One region of the Janthinobacterium sp. BJB401 genome, then DNA from elsewhere that is predicted to be linked to it. Evidence: predicted binding sites of a transcription regulator. Region 1 holds the regulator's gene; each other region holds the start of a gene.
What was found. Region 1 encodes FNR, which switches genes on or off when oxygen is low (the NO sensors DNR and NnrR bind a similar motif). Its sites were predicted from a motif close to TTGATNNNNATCAA; they were not measured.

Region 1 (3,790 bases):
TGGCAGGCAAGCCCTGCTGTTCGATTTGACCACGCGCAAGTTCTACATTTTCGGCGTCGTGCTGTGGCCCCAGGATTTCATCTATCTGGCGGCCCTGCTGATCATCTGTGCGTATTTGTTGTTCCTCGTCACGGCCATTGCCGGGCGGGTGTGGTGCGGGTTCTCTTGCCCGCAAACGGTATACACGGAAATTTTCCTGTGGGTCGAACGCCGCATCGAGGGTACGCGTAGCGCGCGCATGGCCCTCGACAAGCAGGGCCCCTCCGTGCGCAAGGCGTTCAAGAAAACGGCCAAGCACCTGGCATGGGGCGCCATCGCCCTGTGGACGGGCTTTACCTTTGTCGGCTACTTCACGCCGATCAAGGAACTGGCGCAGTCGGTGACCACCTTGAATTTCGGTCCCTGGGAATGGTTCTGGGTCTTGTTCTACAGCCTGGCAACCTACGGCAACGCGGGCTGGCTGCGCGAGCAGGTGTGCAAATACATGTGCCCCTACGCGCGCTTCCAGAGCGCCATGTTCGACCAGGACACCCTGATCATCACCTACGATGCCAAGCGCGGCGAACCACGCGGCGCCATGAGCAAGAAGGCCGGCAACAACGACAAGCTGGGCGACTGCATCGATTGCACCCTGTGCGTGCAGGTGTGTCCGACCGGTATCGATATACGCAACGGCCTGCAGTATGAATGCATCGGCTGCGCCGCCTGCGTCGATGCCTGCAACAGCGTGATGGACAAGGTCGAGCGGCCGCGTGGCCTGATACGCTACAGCACCGACCATGCGATGGAAAACAACTTCAATTCGAAGCAGATACGCCAGCGCGCCATGCGCCCGCGCGTCCTGATCTACACTTCCATCCTGGCCCTGATCATCATCGCCGTATGTACCTCGCTGGCCCTGCGCACGCCCCTGAAAATGGACGTGATCCGCGACCGCGGTTCGATGGGACGCGAAGTGGAAGACGGCATGATCGAAAACGTCTACCGCCTGCAGATCATGAACACCTCGGAGCAAAGCCAGCATTTCAAGATCAGCGCTTCCGGCTTGCCGGGCCTGACCTTGCTGACGCGCGAAGAAGTGACCTTGCAGCCGACGGAAACGCTGGGCTGGCCGATCCGCCTGCGCGTGCCGCACGGCGTCGGCGAGAAGGGGTCGAACAAGATTGCGATCGAATTGCAATCGCTGGACAACCCCTCGCTGCATGTGCGTGAAAGCGCGGTATTCATCGTGCCGCGGTGATGTTGATTCGGGGTCGGACCCTCTGGGTCCGACCCCGGTATTTCGCCGTAGGGGTAGCATTCAACATGCGGTAGGTTTACTGCATTTTCAACCCAGAAGCAAAAGCTGGGGTCAGACCCAAAGGGTCTGACCCCAAGGAGAACAAAATGTCCGACAGTCTGAAACTGCAAGCCCCCGCCGATCCCTGGTACAAGCATCGCTGGCCATGGCTGCTGATGATCGGTCCCGGCCTGTCCGTGGTCGTCGGCAGCTTCATGGGCTATATCGCGTTTACGCAACCCGATGCGCTGGTGGTGGGCGACTATTACAAGCAGGGCAAGGCGATCAACCAGGATTTGAAGCGCGACACGATCGCCAGCGACCTGGCGATGGCTACCAGCTTGTCCTACGACGTGGCGTCAGCGCGCCTCAGTGGTTCCGTGCACAGCTTCGGCAAAGCTTACCAGGGTCCGCTGCAGCTGCACCTGGCGCATGCGACGCTGCCGGAAAAGGACATCAAGCTGCTGGTGCGGCCCGATGCGGCCGGCAATTTCTCGGTGGCGCTGCCGATGCTCGAGCGCAGCCGCTGGCAAGTGCTGGTGGAAAACGACAAGCGCGAGTGGCGCCTGTCCGGCATCTGGACCTGGCCGCTGCAACGCAGCATCGCACTGCATGCCGACGAGGAACTGTAAGCCTTATTTGCAGACGTCGGTACCGGCCGTGATGGCCTTCAGTTTTGCCGGCTGCAAGATTTCAATTTCTCGGTTCGAGACGCGCAGCCAGCCTTCCTTCTTGAATTTCGACAATAAACGGCTGACGCTTTCGATGGTCAGGCCCAGGTAGTTGCCGATTTCCTCGCGCGACATGCGCAGCTGGAATTTGCTGCTCGAATAGCCGCGCGCTTCGTAGCGCGACGCCAGGTTGACGATAAAGGCGGCAAAACGCTGCGTCGCCTGCATATTGCCCAGCAACAGCATGACGCTTTGCTCGCGCGTGATTTCCTGGCTCATCATGCGGTGGAAATGGCGCAGCAAGGTCGGCATATTGCCCAGCAATTGTTCCAGGCTGGAAAACGGGATTTCACACACTTCGCTGTCTTCCAGCGCCACCGCATTACAGTGGTGGCGGTCGGCGCTGATGGCGTCCATGCCCAGCAGTTCGCCGGCCATCTGGAAGCCCGTCACCTGCTCTTCGCCGCCCGGATTGATCTGGTACGTCTTGAAGTGCCCCAGGCGGATCGCGTACAGATTCTGGAACGAGTCACCGATACGGAACAGCGAGGCGCCGCGCACGATCTTGCGGCGGCGGCCGATGATCTGGTCCAGCCTGTCCATGTCGCCCATATCGAGGCCCATCGGCAGGCACAATTGATGCATGCTGCAGGTCGAGCATCGCGCACGCAACGCTTCCACGTTCACTGTAGGCAAGGTTGGAGTGAGTAGCGCTTCAGTCATGTCGGTACCTTTTAGAAAATGCAACAACAAGTTTACTGCATACAGGGTTGCCGTGTGCCAATTTCACCGCAATTTCGCTGAATAAACGACGTTCCGACTTTAATTATATGGCAACATCGTCAAAAGCCCATGCGGGGAGGGCAATTTGCGCGGCGCCGCTTGCCAAGCTGGGGCATTGATAGGAAAATTCCTGACAGCATTACTTGCCGCCTGTGCCGCCCGGTACTGAAAAGGAAATCATGAAGCCTCTCGGCATCAAAGCAAAAGTCGCGCTGGCCACCAGCCTGACCTCGATCGCCATGATCGCGCTGGTCACCATGATCCAGGTGCAGCACATGCGCGACGATTTCACTAAAGTACTGCTGAGCCAGCAGTCATCCCTGATCAGCCGTACCGCTGCCGAGCTCGACGACAAGCTGGGCATGCTGCTGCAGATCGTCACCCTGACGGCCCGGCAGCAGCCGCCGGAACTGATCGCCCGGCCCGCCCAATTGCGCGAATACTATTCGCGCCGCTCGATGCTGGTGCTGTTCGACGACGTGCTGGTGCTCGACGCGCAAGGCGCCGTCGTGGCCGACATGCCGGAAGTGCCGGGGCGCGCCGGCATCAACGTTGCCGAGCGCGAGTATTTCCAGACCGTCCTGCGCACGCGCCAGCCCATGATCACCGAGCCGATGCTCGGTAAATCGAGCGGCATGCCCATCGTGCAGATGGTGGCGCCCGTGCTCACCGCCGATGGCCAGGTGGCCGGCGTGGTGATCGGCGTGCTGCGCCTGTACAAGGACAATCTGCTGGGGCGCCTGCGCTCGGAAAAGGTCGGCAAGAGCGGCTATTACTTCATCCTCACGCGCGGCGCCGTGCCGCGCTACGTGCTGCACCCCGATACCAGCCGTTTGCTGCAGCCGCGCCAGCCGAACGCCAATCTGACGACGACCCAGCTGCTGAAGGAAGATGGCGAAGGCAGCATGGTCAGCACCAACAGCCGCGGCATCACGGCAGTCAACAGTTTCAAGCGCCTGAAATCGGTGAACTGGCTGCTGGCCAGCTCGCTGCCCGTCGACGATGCCTTCGAACCATTCGATGGCGTGCTGTACCGGCTGGTGCTGTGGAGCATCCT
Region 2 (3,790 bases), on a different contig from region 1:
GCTCGGGCGTGGTGCCGCAGCAGCCGCCCGCCATGTTCAAAAAGCCCGCGTCGGCAAATTCGCGCAGCAGGGCGGACGTGTCGGCTGGCAACTCGTCAAAGCCCGTGTCGCTCATGGGGTTGGGCAAGCCCGCGTTCGGGTAGATGCAGACGAAAGTGTCGGCGATCTTGGCCAGCTCTTCCGCGTACGGACGCATCAGGGCGGCGCCCAGCGCGCAGTTCAGGCCGATGGTCAGCGGTTTTGCGTGGCGCACGGAATTCCAGAAGGCGGGCACGGTCTGGCCCGACAGGATGCGTCCCGACGCATCCGTGACGGTGCCGGAAATCATCAAGGGCAGGCGCACGACGGTCGGGTTTTGCTCGTAGAACAGGTCGATGGCGAACAGGGCCGCCTTGCAGTTGAGGGTATCGAAAATGGTTTCCACCAGCAGCACGTCGGCGCCGCCTTCCACCAGGCCCTGCGTCTGCTGCAGGTAGGCGGCCACCAGCTGGTCGAAACTGACGTTGCGCGCGGCCGGGTCGTTCACGTCGGGCGAGATCGACGCCGTCTTCGGCGTGGGCCCGAGGGCGCCGGCGACGAAGCGCGGCTTGTGCGGGGTGGAATACTTGTCGCAGGCGGCGCGCGCCAGTTTTGCCGCCTGCACGTTCATTTCATAGGCCAGGTGGGCCATGTGGTAATCGTCTTGCGCGATGGTCGTGGCGCCGAAGGTATTCGTTTCGATCAGGTCGGCGCCGGCCGCCAGGTAGCGCTCGTGGATTTCCTGGATGATGTGCGGCTGCGTCAGGGTCAGCAATTCATTATTGCCCTTGACGAACAGTTCGCGCGCGCCACTGTCGGCCGGCGCGGTGAAATCGATGAAGCGGCCGGCGGGGCCGCCACGGTACGCTTCTTCGTCGAGCTTGTATTGCTGGATGATCGTGCCCATCGCGCCGTCGAGAATCATGATCCGTCGCGCAAGAATGGCGCGCAAGGTGGCTTCGGTCGGGGACATGGCGGGGATCACGGTATCGTTCATTTCATGCTTTCAATAGGCAAACGGGCGGCGGCGCGGCGACAAGACAGGTACGAGGCGGATGCGGCCAGCAGGATCAGCTGACGGAGAGTGCCGGCCGGGTAGGGCAGGCAGAAGGTGGCAATCGCCTGATTTCACCGGGTCTAAAATTATACGGCATCAGGCTGCTTTGGTTTTAAGCAAAAGCGGCCGTTCGCCCCACGGCAGGCGTGGTTGCAACACATTGCAACACATCGCCCTCCGCCACGCCAGCTTCTGAAAATTACATTCCTGAAAATCTTACTCAAAACGTTAATTTTTCCGCCAAAGTTGGCAGGGAGATACTGCTCTCTAGACTGTGGAAAAATTTCCACATTATTTGCGCCATATCCGCATATTTTTAATGAGCCGAATAGCAATAGCTGCAAAGGAAAGTAATTTCGATTTAAGTCAATACAGAGTGAAGCCAATAATGCTCAAAATAAAATTTGCCAAGACGATATTTTAATTATTATCAAAACCAATTGAATCAAAAGCATTAATAGTTGTCTTTAGGAATCGAATTAACCCATAATATTGGTTCTTCGAAAATAAATTCTCACCAAAAGTCACCAATATGTCACATTTATCTCGTGTCCTCCCCGGCATCGCGCTGCATCAACATGGTTGCCAGCCATGAAAAACCATTTGCTTGTAGCATTGTTTGTCATGCTGGGCCTGTCCGCCTGCGGCGGCGGGGGCGGTGGTGGTGGCGACACGGTGGTGGCGACCACCTCGGGTACGCCCGTCCTGATTCCCGCCGTGACGGCCGTCTCGGCGGCGAATGTCGCCATCGGTGGCAGCCTGGTGGTGACGGGCACGAATCTGAGCCGTGTGACGGCTTTCCAGGTGGGTGGCGTGAACGTTGCCGCCAGTGCCAGCAGCGACACCAGCGTGACTCTGGCCATGCCGGGCGTGCCCGTCACGGGCGCCTTGAGCCTGGTCAGCGCCAGCGGCACGGCGGCCACCAGCTATAACGTCACTGTGTACCTGCCATTGAGCGTGGGCAGCGTCGCACCGGCGACGGGCGGTGTCGGTTCCAGCGTGACGATCACGGGCGCCGGCATGGGCGCCGTGACGGCGGTACAGTTTGGCAATGGCGCGGCGGCAACGCCGCAAAGCCAGACGGCCAGCAGCGTGACGGTGGTAGTGCCTGCGGGCGCCGCGACTGGCGCGCTGACGGTGCGCGGCCCCTACAACGATGTCGCCAGCGGCGACGCGTACACGGTCCTGGCCAGCGTGGCGGTGACGTCGATCTCGTCGGTCGTCAACGGCACGACCTTGTCGGTGACGTTGCAGGGCAGCAATCTCGATCAGGTCAGCTCGGCTTCGGTGGGCAATACGCCTGCCGTCATCGTCAGCGCCAGCGCCAGCCAGCTGCTGCTGTCCGCGCCAGCCTCGGCAACGGGCAACGTGATGTTGTCGGCCGCGTCGCGCATCGCCGTGAATGCGGGCACGGTGTCGGCCTTTACCTTGGGCAGTATTGATTTCGCGCAAGTACTGAATTTGAACGCCAGCAATACAGCCTTGCGCCTGACGCGCGGCAAGCCGGCCGCCGTGCGCGTGTCCGTGCTGGGCGCGCAAGTGGGCCAGACCAGCCCGGCTGTCACCTTGAATGCGACGGCCGCCAATGGCAGCAATCTGGGCAGCATCGCGATGACGGGGCCGGCGCTCTTGCCGGCGACGAAGAACGATGACAGTTTCAATGGCAACTTCAGTGCCGTCCTGCCTTCCGGCTGGATCTTGCCCGGCGTGCGCGTGCGCGTGACGGCTGTCGGCAATGATGGCGTGCAAGTGAGCCAGGAAGCGGCGCCTGCGGTGGCCAGCCTGGCCAAAATTCGTCTGGTGCTCGTGCCCTTGAGCACCGATGATGGCGTGGCGCAACTGCCTGACGCCGAGGTGATCCGCGCCGCGCTGCTGCGCGTGTATCCGTATGCGACGGAAAATATCAGCATCACGACGCGCACTGCGCTGAGCATGCCAGGCAGCAGCACGGCCGACAGCTGGTGGAGCGATACCCTGGGCAAGCTGGAAAACCAGCGCGCGCTGGAAGACAGCGGCGCCTATTATTATGGTTTCGTGCCGAAGATGTCCGTCAACAACGCCGCCGGCCTGGCCTATATCAACCAGCGCAGCAGCGGCAGCGACTTCACGTCGGCCATCGGCCTCGATGCCAGTTCCAACCGCATCGCAGCGGTCGACCCCTTCGGCAATCAATGGCCTCTATGGCTGACCACGCTCGTGCATGAGCTGGGCCACAACCACTCGCTGCAGCACGTAGCCTGCGGCGGTCCAGCCAATGCGGCTCCCGACTACCCGTATGCCAATGGCGATCTGGGTCCGCAAGCGCTGTACAACAGCAACTACGCGGGCAGCATCGGCCAGCTGAGCAAGGCAGTCTATGGCAGCACGCCGATGAAGGACGTGATGAGCTATTGCAGCGGCGCCTGGTTCTCCGACTACAGCTATGCGCGGGTGCAGCAATTCCTGGAAAAACGCAGCACGCAAGTTACGGGCAGCAATGTGCTGGCCGCCAGCATGTCCGTGGCCGAGAATGGCTATCTGACGATTTCCGGCCGCATCACGCCATCGGGCGTGGGTCTGCGTCCCGCCGTTGCTTCGTCGGTGCGCATCGGCGTCGCTGCCAGTGGCAGCGGCCATGCTTATACCTTGCGCGTGCTGACGGCGTCGGGGCAGACTATCGACTTGCCCTTCGATGCCGTCTCCGTGGCCGACCATGGCGGTAACGCCATGAGCCAT
Region 3 (3,790 bases), on a different contig from region 1:
GCAGCGGTGCATTGCCGCCACGCGCCATGCCATCGATCTGGAGATTGTTGATGCCGAAGCCGCGCGCATAAAAGGTCGTGCGCTCCGTGTCGTTCTGGCCAACCTGGATGCCCGTCGTCTGCGCCAGCGCCTGGTCCAGGCGCACGGCGCCCAGGTCGTCGAGCAACTGGCGCGTGATGACGCTGACCGATTGCGGCGTCTCGCGCAGGGACAGGTCCATGCGCGTGGCGCTGCGCGTTTCGCCTGCCGTGTACGACTGCGTGCCTTCCGTGGTGGCCATCGACTGGCCCAGCACAGTGACGGCCGGCATGGTGACGTCGGCCGTGGCGGCGTCGGTTGCGTGTGCCGGCAAGACCACGCCGGCGGCAAGACTTAGCAGGCTGATGTGTAATAAACGGGGCAGGGGGCGCAAGGCGGGCTGGCGCGAAGAAGAGAAGACGGTGGTCGATTGCATTATTTTCCTGGAGTATTTTTAGTCGTGTGTGTTCCTATCTCGTCTGGCGAGGTGCGCAGTAGCTGGGGGGATGGCGTGACGCTGGCCCGTGGTCTGGCTTGGATAGCAGTTCCACTCGCGCCTGGCAGTGGAAAGATGAGCATGATTCCTGTCACATTTGTGAATAAGAATCATTATCAATATAGGTGATATTTGCCAAATAATCAAGCGTGCGCACCAAAAGAGTGCGATTGGGGCTGTGGCGCGCATCGTCCGGCCTTCTGCGATAATGCAGGCGCTGATAAAATATTTTCCTCATTGAAAGAAATGCATGCGTACATGGATCGCTTGTGCCGGATGGTTGTGTGTCGTGTCGCTGGGCCAGGCCCAGGAGCACGCGCCGCCGCCGGCTGTTCCCGCGCCGCTGCAGAGTGCCAGCGTGCCGCCCGCCGCCGAATCGCCGCCCGTTGCGCCGGCCACATCCGAAGCATCGGCGCCAGAGGTAACTGCGAGCGCAGAGGACGCCTTGCCGTCGCAAACGGTGACGATCACGGCCAGCAGCGACGCCAAGGCGCCACGCGTGCGCTTCACGGCGTATCGCGAAAGTTATCTGACGGCCAGGAAAGTGTGGCAAGTGTCGAGCGGCAGCGTGGTGATGGCCCTGCGCCTGATTCCTGCCAAGCTGAGCGCCACCATCGACGACGTGCGCGTGGCCTTGCAAGGCTATGGCGCGCCCGTGCCGATCAAGGTGTCCAGCGGCGGCGTGTTCGTCGTGCCGCTCAACGATGACATCGCCGCGCAGGATGGTGCTTTCCTGGTGAACAAGGGCAGGGGCGAGCTGACGGCGAATATCGTCCTCCAGCCGTCCGTGGCGCGCGATGCGTGGAACGTCACGCGCGTGGGGCAAGTCTTGCAGGACGCCCGGCGCGCCGTGCGGGCCATCACGCCGTGGTACAAGCGGCCGTTCGCCAGCGACGTGCAATCGCTGGCCTTTTGCGCAGCCGAGCGGGGCAGCGCCTTGCAGTTGATGGATGGCGAGCAATTGATTGCCACCTTGCCCATGAACGAGGCGGCCGTCAACGATATCAACCAGCCCGTGTTTTGCAAGATTTTCGACGGCGAAGACAAATACCCGGGACACTACCGCGTCGTCATGCCCGAGCAAGCCACGGTGCTGCTGCTGTAGCGGCTAGTTCGGCTGGCGCTGCACCAGTTCCAGCGCCGCCGCCAGGGCCAGGTCCATGGTGGCCTGGTGGAAGATCAGCCATTGCGGCAAGAGCGACAGCGCATGGCGGCCCTGTTCCAGGTCGCCTTCATCGACGGCGGCCCAGGCATGGTGCAAGCCGCTGAGCACGCGCGCATGCTGTTCCCGGTGGTTGGCCAGCGAGGGAAAGGCGATTTCTTCCATCAAATCCTCTTCCTCGCGGAAATCGCGTTCGACGGCCGCAATCAGCTCGCGAAACGCCACGCTGAAATGCTGGTCGCCCAGTTGCTGCAGGCGCGCGAGCTCCTGAAACAGCGCCTCATGCGCCTCGTCGATGACGGGAACCCCCAGCGCCATCTCATCCTTCCAATGCGATTTACCCATGCCGATGCTCCAGGTTAAGTCCGTCGCGGTGCGAAGCGGACTGTTCCAGTGTGGACGCGGCGAAGAGGGAAATCCATGACTTGGATCAAATGTGCAGTGAAGAGCGTTTGAGGAAAACTAGAAAAACTGATCGGTGAAGAGAACAAATTCCCACCGGCAACAAAGCGGTTTTTGAATGTGAACGCCACTAGCGAGCTCCGCTGAAAGCAGCGCAGCCAGCGGCGTTTTCTCAGCCGCGCGTATTATTAATGCTTAGGCCAGTGAGCCCAAATGGCATGGGCATCGACATTCGGCACCTGCAGCTGCTGCCCGGCGGACAACTGCATCGTATCCCGTAACACGAGGGGCGCGAGCAGCAGGGCCGACAAGGCAAGGCAGGCCAGCACTTTGAGCGTCAACATGGTCGTCTCCCGGTGTCCCGGCGGCGGCGCGGGGATGCGGCGCCTGCCGGTCACTTCCTTATGCACTACCATGCTTGCAGTTTAGTTCATCTGGTCGTAACTTCAACTTATTGCTGTGGTGCACCGCACCAGTTCGCCTGTTGCCACAGGCTTATTTGGCCTTGCGGCTGCGCCGTGGCTTGCCTGTTGGCGGCAGAAAGGAATCGAACCACACTTGCGTCAGTTGCCGCGTATTTTTCGCCGCTTCGCGCTTGACGGCGGCCGTCGCATGGCCGCGCGCCGTGTTGGCGATGCGGTTGGCCGCGCTCAGGTACATGCTCATCCAGGGGTTTTTCATGGCTAGCCTCGCAGTCGGTGGGGGGAATGTCTCCACTCTATCCCGATGGCTGGCGCCGACAGTGCGCCTGCCCACATAGCCGGGCCGTGCTGGCGATGGGCTGAGGCAGATCAATACACGTCGCGGCGGTAGCGTCCGGCCGCCAGCAAGGCGTCGAGTCCCTCCTGGCCCAGCAATTCTTGCAGTACAGCATCGATTCCTGTGGCCATGCCTTGCAGGCTGCCGCACACGTAGACGATGGCGCCTTGCGCCAGCCACTCGCGCAGTTCATTCGCGCTGGCGCGCAGGCGATCCTGTACGTATTGCCGTGTGCCACCATCCTTGCCATCGCGCGAAAAGACACGGTCCAGGCGTGCCAGATGGCCAGTGTCCAGCCAGCCTTGCAACTCTGCGCCGCAGACGCTGTCAAAAGCTTGCTGGCGCTCGCCAAACAGCAGCCAGTTGCGGGCCAGCCCCGCCCGCTGGCGCGCGCGCAGGTGCGCACGCAGGCCGGCCAGGCCGGAACCGTTGCCGATATATATGCAGGGCACGTCGACCAGGGCCGGCGCGAAGGCGGGATTGGCTTGCAGGCGCAGGCGGATGGGGCTGCCTAGCGGGGCGAAGCGCGTGAGCCAGCCGGAAGCGAGGCCATGGCCCTGGTTTTCCTCGCCCGCATGGCGCTCCTGGCGCACCAGTAATTGCAGTTCGCCGTCGGATGGCAGCGAAGCGAGCGAATAGCTGCGCGGCGCGTGATGGGCACTGTCGGGGTGGCTACCCTCGCCATCGCTGCCATCCGCGTTGCAGGGAATGATTTCCGCCAGCGCACCCGCTTCCCAGGTGGCGTCGGCCGGGCCCGTCAAGGTGATTTCATGCAGTTCGCCGCCCAGGCTGCCCGGGTTGAGCAGCACGCGGCGCGCCAGGCGCCACTCGGCATACGACGCTTCTTCCTGCACGCCGATGGCGTCGATGGCGCTGCCGCTGCAGCGGGCCAGCGCCTTGGACCAGCCGGCCAAGGCGGCGGGGTCGTGCTTGTCCACCTCGATCAAGGGGAA
Region 4 (3,790 bases), on a different contig from region 1:
ATAGTGCAGGGCCAGCTTGACGGGCATGGTAGCCGTGGCCGCGCCCAGTCCGCCCACGGCGATCAGATAGCCATGCACGGACGGCAGGCGGGCTGGCGCGATGGCGCACGAGATCGCTTTCACGGCGGCCATGAAACAGCCGCCCAGGCCCGCCCCCATCAAGGCGCGCGCCCACATCAGTTCGGCAAAGCTGTGGCCCCGGCTGAACAGCCACACGCCCAGGGCCGCCAGCGCCAGCAGCCACAGTTGCACCGTGCGGGGGCCGTAGCGATCGAGCGCCATGCCAACCGGCAATTGCACCAGCGCAAAGGCGAGAAAAAAAGCGCTGGTCAGCAGGCCCAGCTGGGCTGGCGTCAGGGCGATGGCCCCCAGCAACTCGGCCGTCAGCACGGCATTCACGCCGCGCAGCAGGCACGACAGGTAATGCCCGAGCGCGAACGGCAGGAACACGAGGCAAAACACGGCCACGCCGGAGCGGGAAGAAGCGCCGGCGCCGTGCATGCTCAGGCGGCCTTTGCCAGACGGATGATTTTATGCGGCACCTGCGGCACAGGCTCATCCGTTTCAAAGAAAAACTTGTCGTGGCCAAAGGCCGGCTTCAAATCGTCCATCCACGTCGCTTCCGCATCGAATTTCGCATAAAACGGCCGCCGCACCCAATCCGGATTACGCGCCTGCAAAAACTGCAGGGCAAACAGTTTTTCGTCATTGATGGTGACGATGCCGTCGATGACGATCTTGCCGGGAAACGCACTCATGGACGGCCCGCGCACCGTGCGCGACAGGCCCGACACCATCTGGTAGGCGGCCTGGAAAATCTCGTGCGCCTTCGCCAAGGGCAACTCGAAATAGCCGCGCGGCCCCGTGTCACGTTCGACGAACATGTAATACGGAATCGCTCCCAGGCGCGTGCCCGTCTGCCACAGCTCGGCCCAGCTTGCCGGATCTTCATTGATGTGGCGGATCAGCGGCCCCTGCATGCGCAAGGTGGCGCCCCTGGAGACGATGCGTTTCACGGCTTGCTGGGCGATGTCCTGGCGCAACTCGACGGCGTGGCTGTAATGGCCCATCACGGCCAGGTTCTTGCCCGCCTTGACGACGCGCTCGAACAGGCGCATCAAGTCATCCGCATCGCGGTCGGACACGAAGCGCTGCGGCCAATACGCCACCGCCTTGGTGCCGATGCGAATGTTCTGGATGTGTTCCAGACCCGGCGCCAGCAGCGGCTCCAGGTAGGCGGCCAGTTGCCGCGTGTTCATGATCATCGGGTCGCCGCCCGTGATCAGCACGTCCGTCACTTCCGGATGCAGTTTCAGGTAGGCGGCCAGCTCATGTGACTCGCGCGCATCGAACTTCATGTCGTCCATGCCGACGAACTGGGGCCAGCGGAAGCAGAAGGTGCAATACGCGTGGCAGGTCTGGCCCGCGCTGGGAAAAAACAGCACCGTCTGCGCATATTTATGCTGCAAGCCGCGCACGGGCGCATCGTTGACCTTCGGCACGTTATGCGTCATCTGGCCAGCCGGGTGGGGATTCATGCCCAGGCGCAAGCCATGCACATAGGCATCAATGGCAGCCTTGTCCTGCTTGACCAGCACCAGGTCGCGCAAGTGCGCGTACTGCTCGGGTGGCAGCATGTCGCGGTGGGGAAAGACGAGGCGATAGATGGGATCGTCAGGGATATTGTTCCAGTCGATCAGCTGATCGAGCACATATTCATTGGTGCGAAACGGCAAGACGTGCGACACCACTTGCACGGCTACACGCTGCTCTTCCGGCAGCCATTCCCACTGCCGCGCCTGTTGAATGGTTTGCCGCGTGTACGGCTTGAACTTGGGTGAAAACGGCTCGGTAATGGGTGCGGACACGATAAGCTCCTTGCCTGTAAATAGCGATAACTTGCATGAAATCAGCCCTACATCGTCCAATTCCAGCCTCTTCCCCCTCATACCAGACCCGCCCGGCATGCTGTGAAAGTCATCATAATTCTTGCCATTCGGAACCAAATTGCTACATATCAACAAGCCGTCGATACGTTGCATGCTGCCTACAAGCAACACCTTAGTTTGTTCCATCGCAATTTGAGGGAAGCGTCGGCGACGTAAATTACGACTTGGCAACATATCCCTCGATATCACAAGGAGCTTTCATGAAACGCTTATTCACGGGTAGCCTGCTGTGCCTGGCATTTGCCGGCGGCAGCGTCAGTGCCGCCGTCGAACCAACGGAAAAAGACGCCATCGCCATGGCCGAACGGGGCGCCGCCTTCATGAAGGCGCATGGCAAGGAAGAAATGATGAAGAAAATCACGGCGAAAGACCCGGACTTCGTGCAGGGCTCGCTATACGTGGACATGCGCGACATCAAGACGGGCATCGTGCTGGCCCACCCCATCAATCCTTCCATCGTGGGCAAGGATTTGACGGATGTACCCGATGCGAATGGCAAGAAATATCGCCGTGAAATCATTGAACTGGCGCAAAAACAGGGCAAGGGCTGGGTCGATTACCAGTACAAGAATCCCACCAGCGGCAAGATCGAACCGAAGACCACGTACATCCTGCGCGTCAACGATGTGGTGCTGGAAGCGGGCATCTACAAAAAATAAGGCAGGGGCGGCGCGCATACACACCGCGCGCCGCCTCCGGTGTGAACAGCCATAGCCAGGAGTCAAGCATGCTCAATCAATTACGCATCGGACCAAAATTATTGCTGGCGCCCATACTGGTCTTGCTGCTGCTGATACTCAGCTCGACCGGCGCATGGTATGGCATGGTGCGGCAAAATGCCTCGCTGGAAAACATGGTGCGGGTGCGCATCACGCACTTGAAGGCGGCCGCCGATGTACTCGGCGAGGCCAGGCAGGTGCATGGCAATATGTACCAGTTGCTGTCGTGGACGAATGGCAGCTTCGCCAAGGCCCGCCTTGATGCACTTGAACAACAGATCAAGGCGCGCCACGCGGCCATCGGCACCCAGCTGACCACGCTGCGCGCCACGGCCACGGGCGCCGAGCGCACTTTGGTCGATGCGGCCATCGCAGCGCTGGCCGGCTATCGCAAGGCCGTGCTGGAAACCATGGAAATGGCGCAGATGGACCAGTCGATCGCCACCAATTCCATGCTCAAGGCGGAAACCCAATTCGGCCAGTTCAATACGCAGCTGGCGCAACTGTCGGCCCTGGAAACAACGCTCAGCAGCCAGGCCCATGCGACGGCCAGCGCCGAGTTTCGCACCCTAGGCTGGAGCCTGCTGCTGACGGTGCTGCTGTCTATCCTCGTTTCCATCGTCGTGACCATGCTGGTGCGGCGCGCCATGCTGGTGGAAATCCGCGGCATTGCCGACGCCGTGCAAGACCTAGCGGCGGGCAAGCTGACGGCCGGCGCGCCCAAGCAGGGCAATGACGAAATCGCCGCCACCTCGCGCGTGCTGGACCAGACCATCGCCCACCTGAACCAGACCTTGCGCACCATCATGGACGCCGTGCAATCAATCGACACGGCCTCGCACGAAATTGCCACCGGCAACCTGGATTTATCGGCGCGCACGGAAATGCAGGCCAGTTCGCTGGAAGAAACATCGAGCGCCATGGAAGCGCTGACGCAAGCCGTCAATGACAACGCCGACAATGCCCAGCTGGCTTGCGAGCTGGCGGGACAAGCATCCACCCTGGCCGTGCAAGGGGGCGCGTCGATGCAGCAGGCGGTGACGACGATGGCGACGATACGCGCCAATTCGCGCCAGATCGTGGATATTATCGGCGTGATCGATGGTATTTCCTTCCAGACCA

Region 2: the regulator FNR is predicted to act here: its motif matches at 1,432-1,445, upstream of HWE17_RS13870 (IPT/TIG domain-containing protein).
Region 3: the regulator FNR is predicted to act here: its motif matches at 2,097-2,110, upstream of HWE17_RS25345 (bacteriohemerythrin).
Region 4: the regulator FNR is predicted to act here: its motif matches at 2,008-2,021, upstream of HWE17_RS06090 (KamA family radical SAM protein).

What each region holds. Positions count from the first base shown of each region.
Region 1 is NZ_JABXFH010000003.1:67,342-71,131, forward strand. It holds gene ccoG (cytochrome c oxidase accessory protein CcoG) at 1-1,240, shown strand, start outside; gene HWE17_RS03310 (FixH family protein) at 1,387-1,911, shown strand; gene fnr (fumarate/nitrate reduction transcriptional regulator Fnr) at 1,915-2,673, opposite strand; gene HWE17_RS03320 (response regulator) at 2,913-3,790, shown strand, end outside.
Region 2 is NZ_JABXFH010000018.1:53,517-57,306, forward strand. It holds gene metH (methionine synthase) at 1-1,015, opposite strand, end outside; gene HWE17_RS13870 (IPT/TIG domain-containing protein) at 1,667-3,790, shown strand, end outside.
Region 3 is NZ_JABXFH010000058.1:5,375-9,164, forward strand. It holds gene HWE17_RS25335 (TonB-dependent siderophore receptor) at 1-454, opposite strand, end outside; gene HWE17_RS25340 (hypothetical protein) at 765-1,619, shown strand; gene HWE17_RS25345 (bacteriohemerythrin) at 1,623-2,021, opposite strand; gene HWE17_RS25350 (hypothetical protein) at 2,267-2,422, opposite strand; gene HWE17_RS25355 (hypothetical protein) at 2,574-2,759, opposite strand; gene HWE17_RS25360 (sulfite reductase flavoprotein subunit alpha) at 2,870-3,790, opposite strand, start outside.
Region 4 is NZ_JABXFH010000006.1:14,036-17,825, forward strand. It holds gene HWE17_RS06085 (nitrate/nitrite transporter) at 1-501, opposite strand, end outside; gene HWE17_RS06090 (KamA family radical SAM protein) at 504-1,868, opposite strand; gene HWE17_RS06095 (cache domain-containing protein) at 2,150-2,608, shown strand; gene HWE17_RS06100 (methyl-accepting chemotaxis protein) at 2,677-3,790, shown strand, end outside.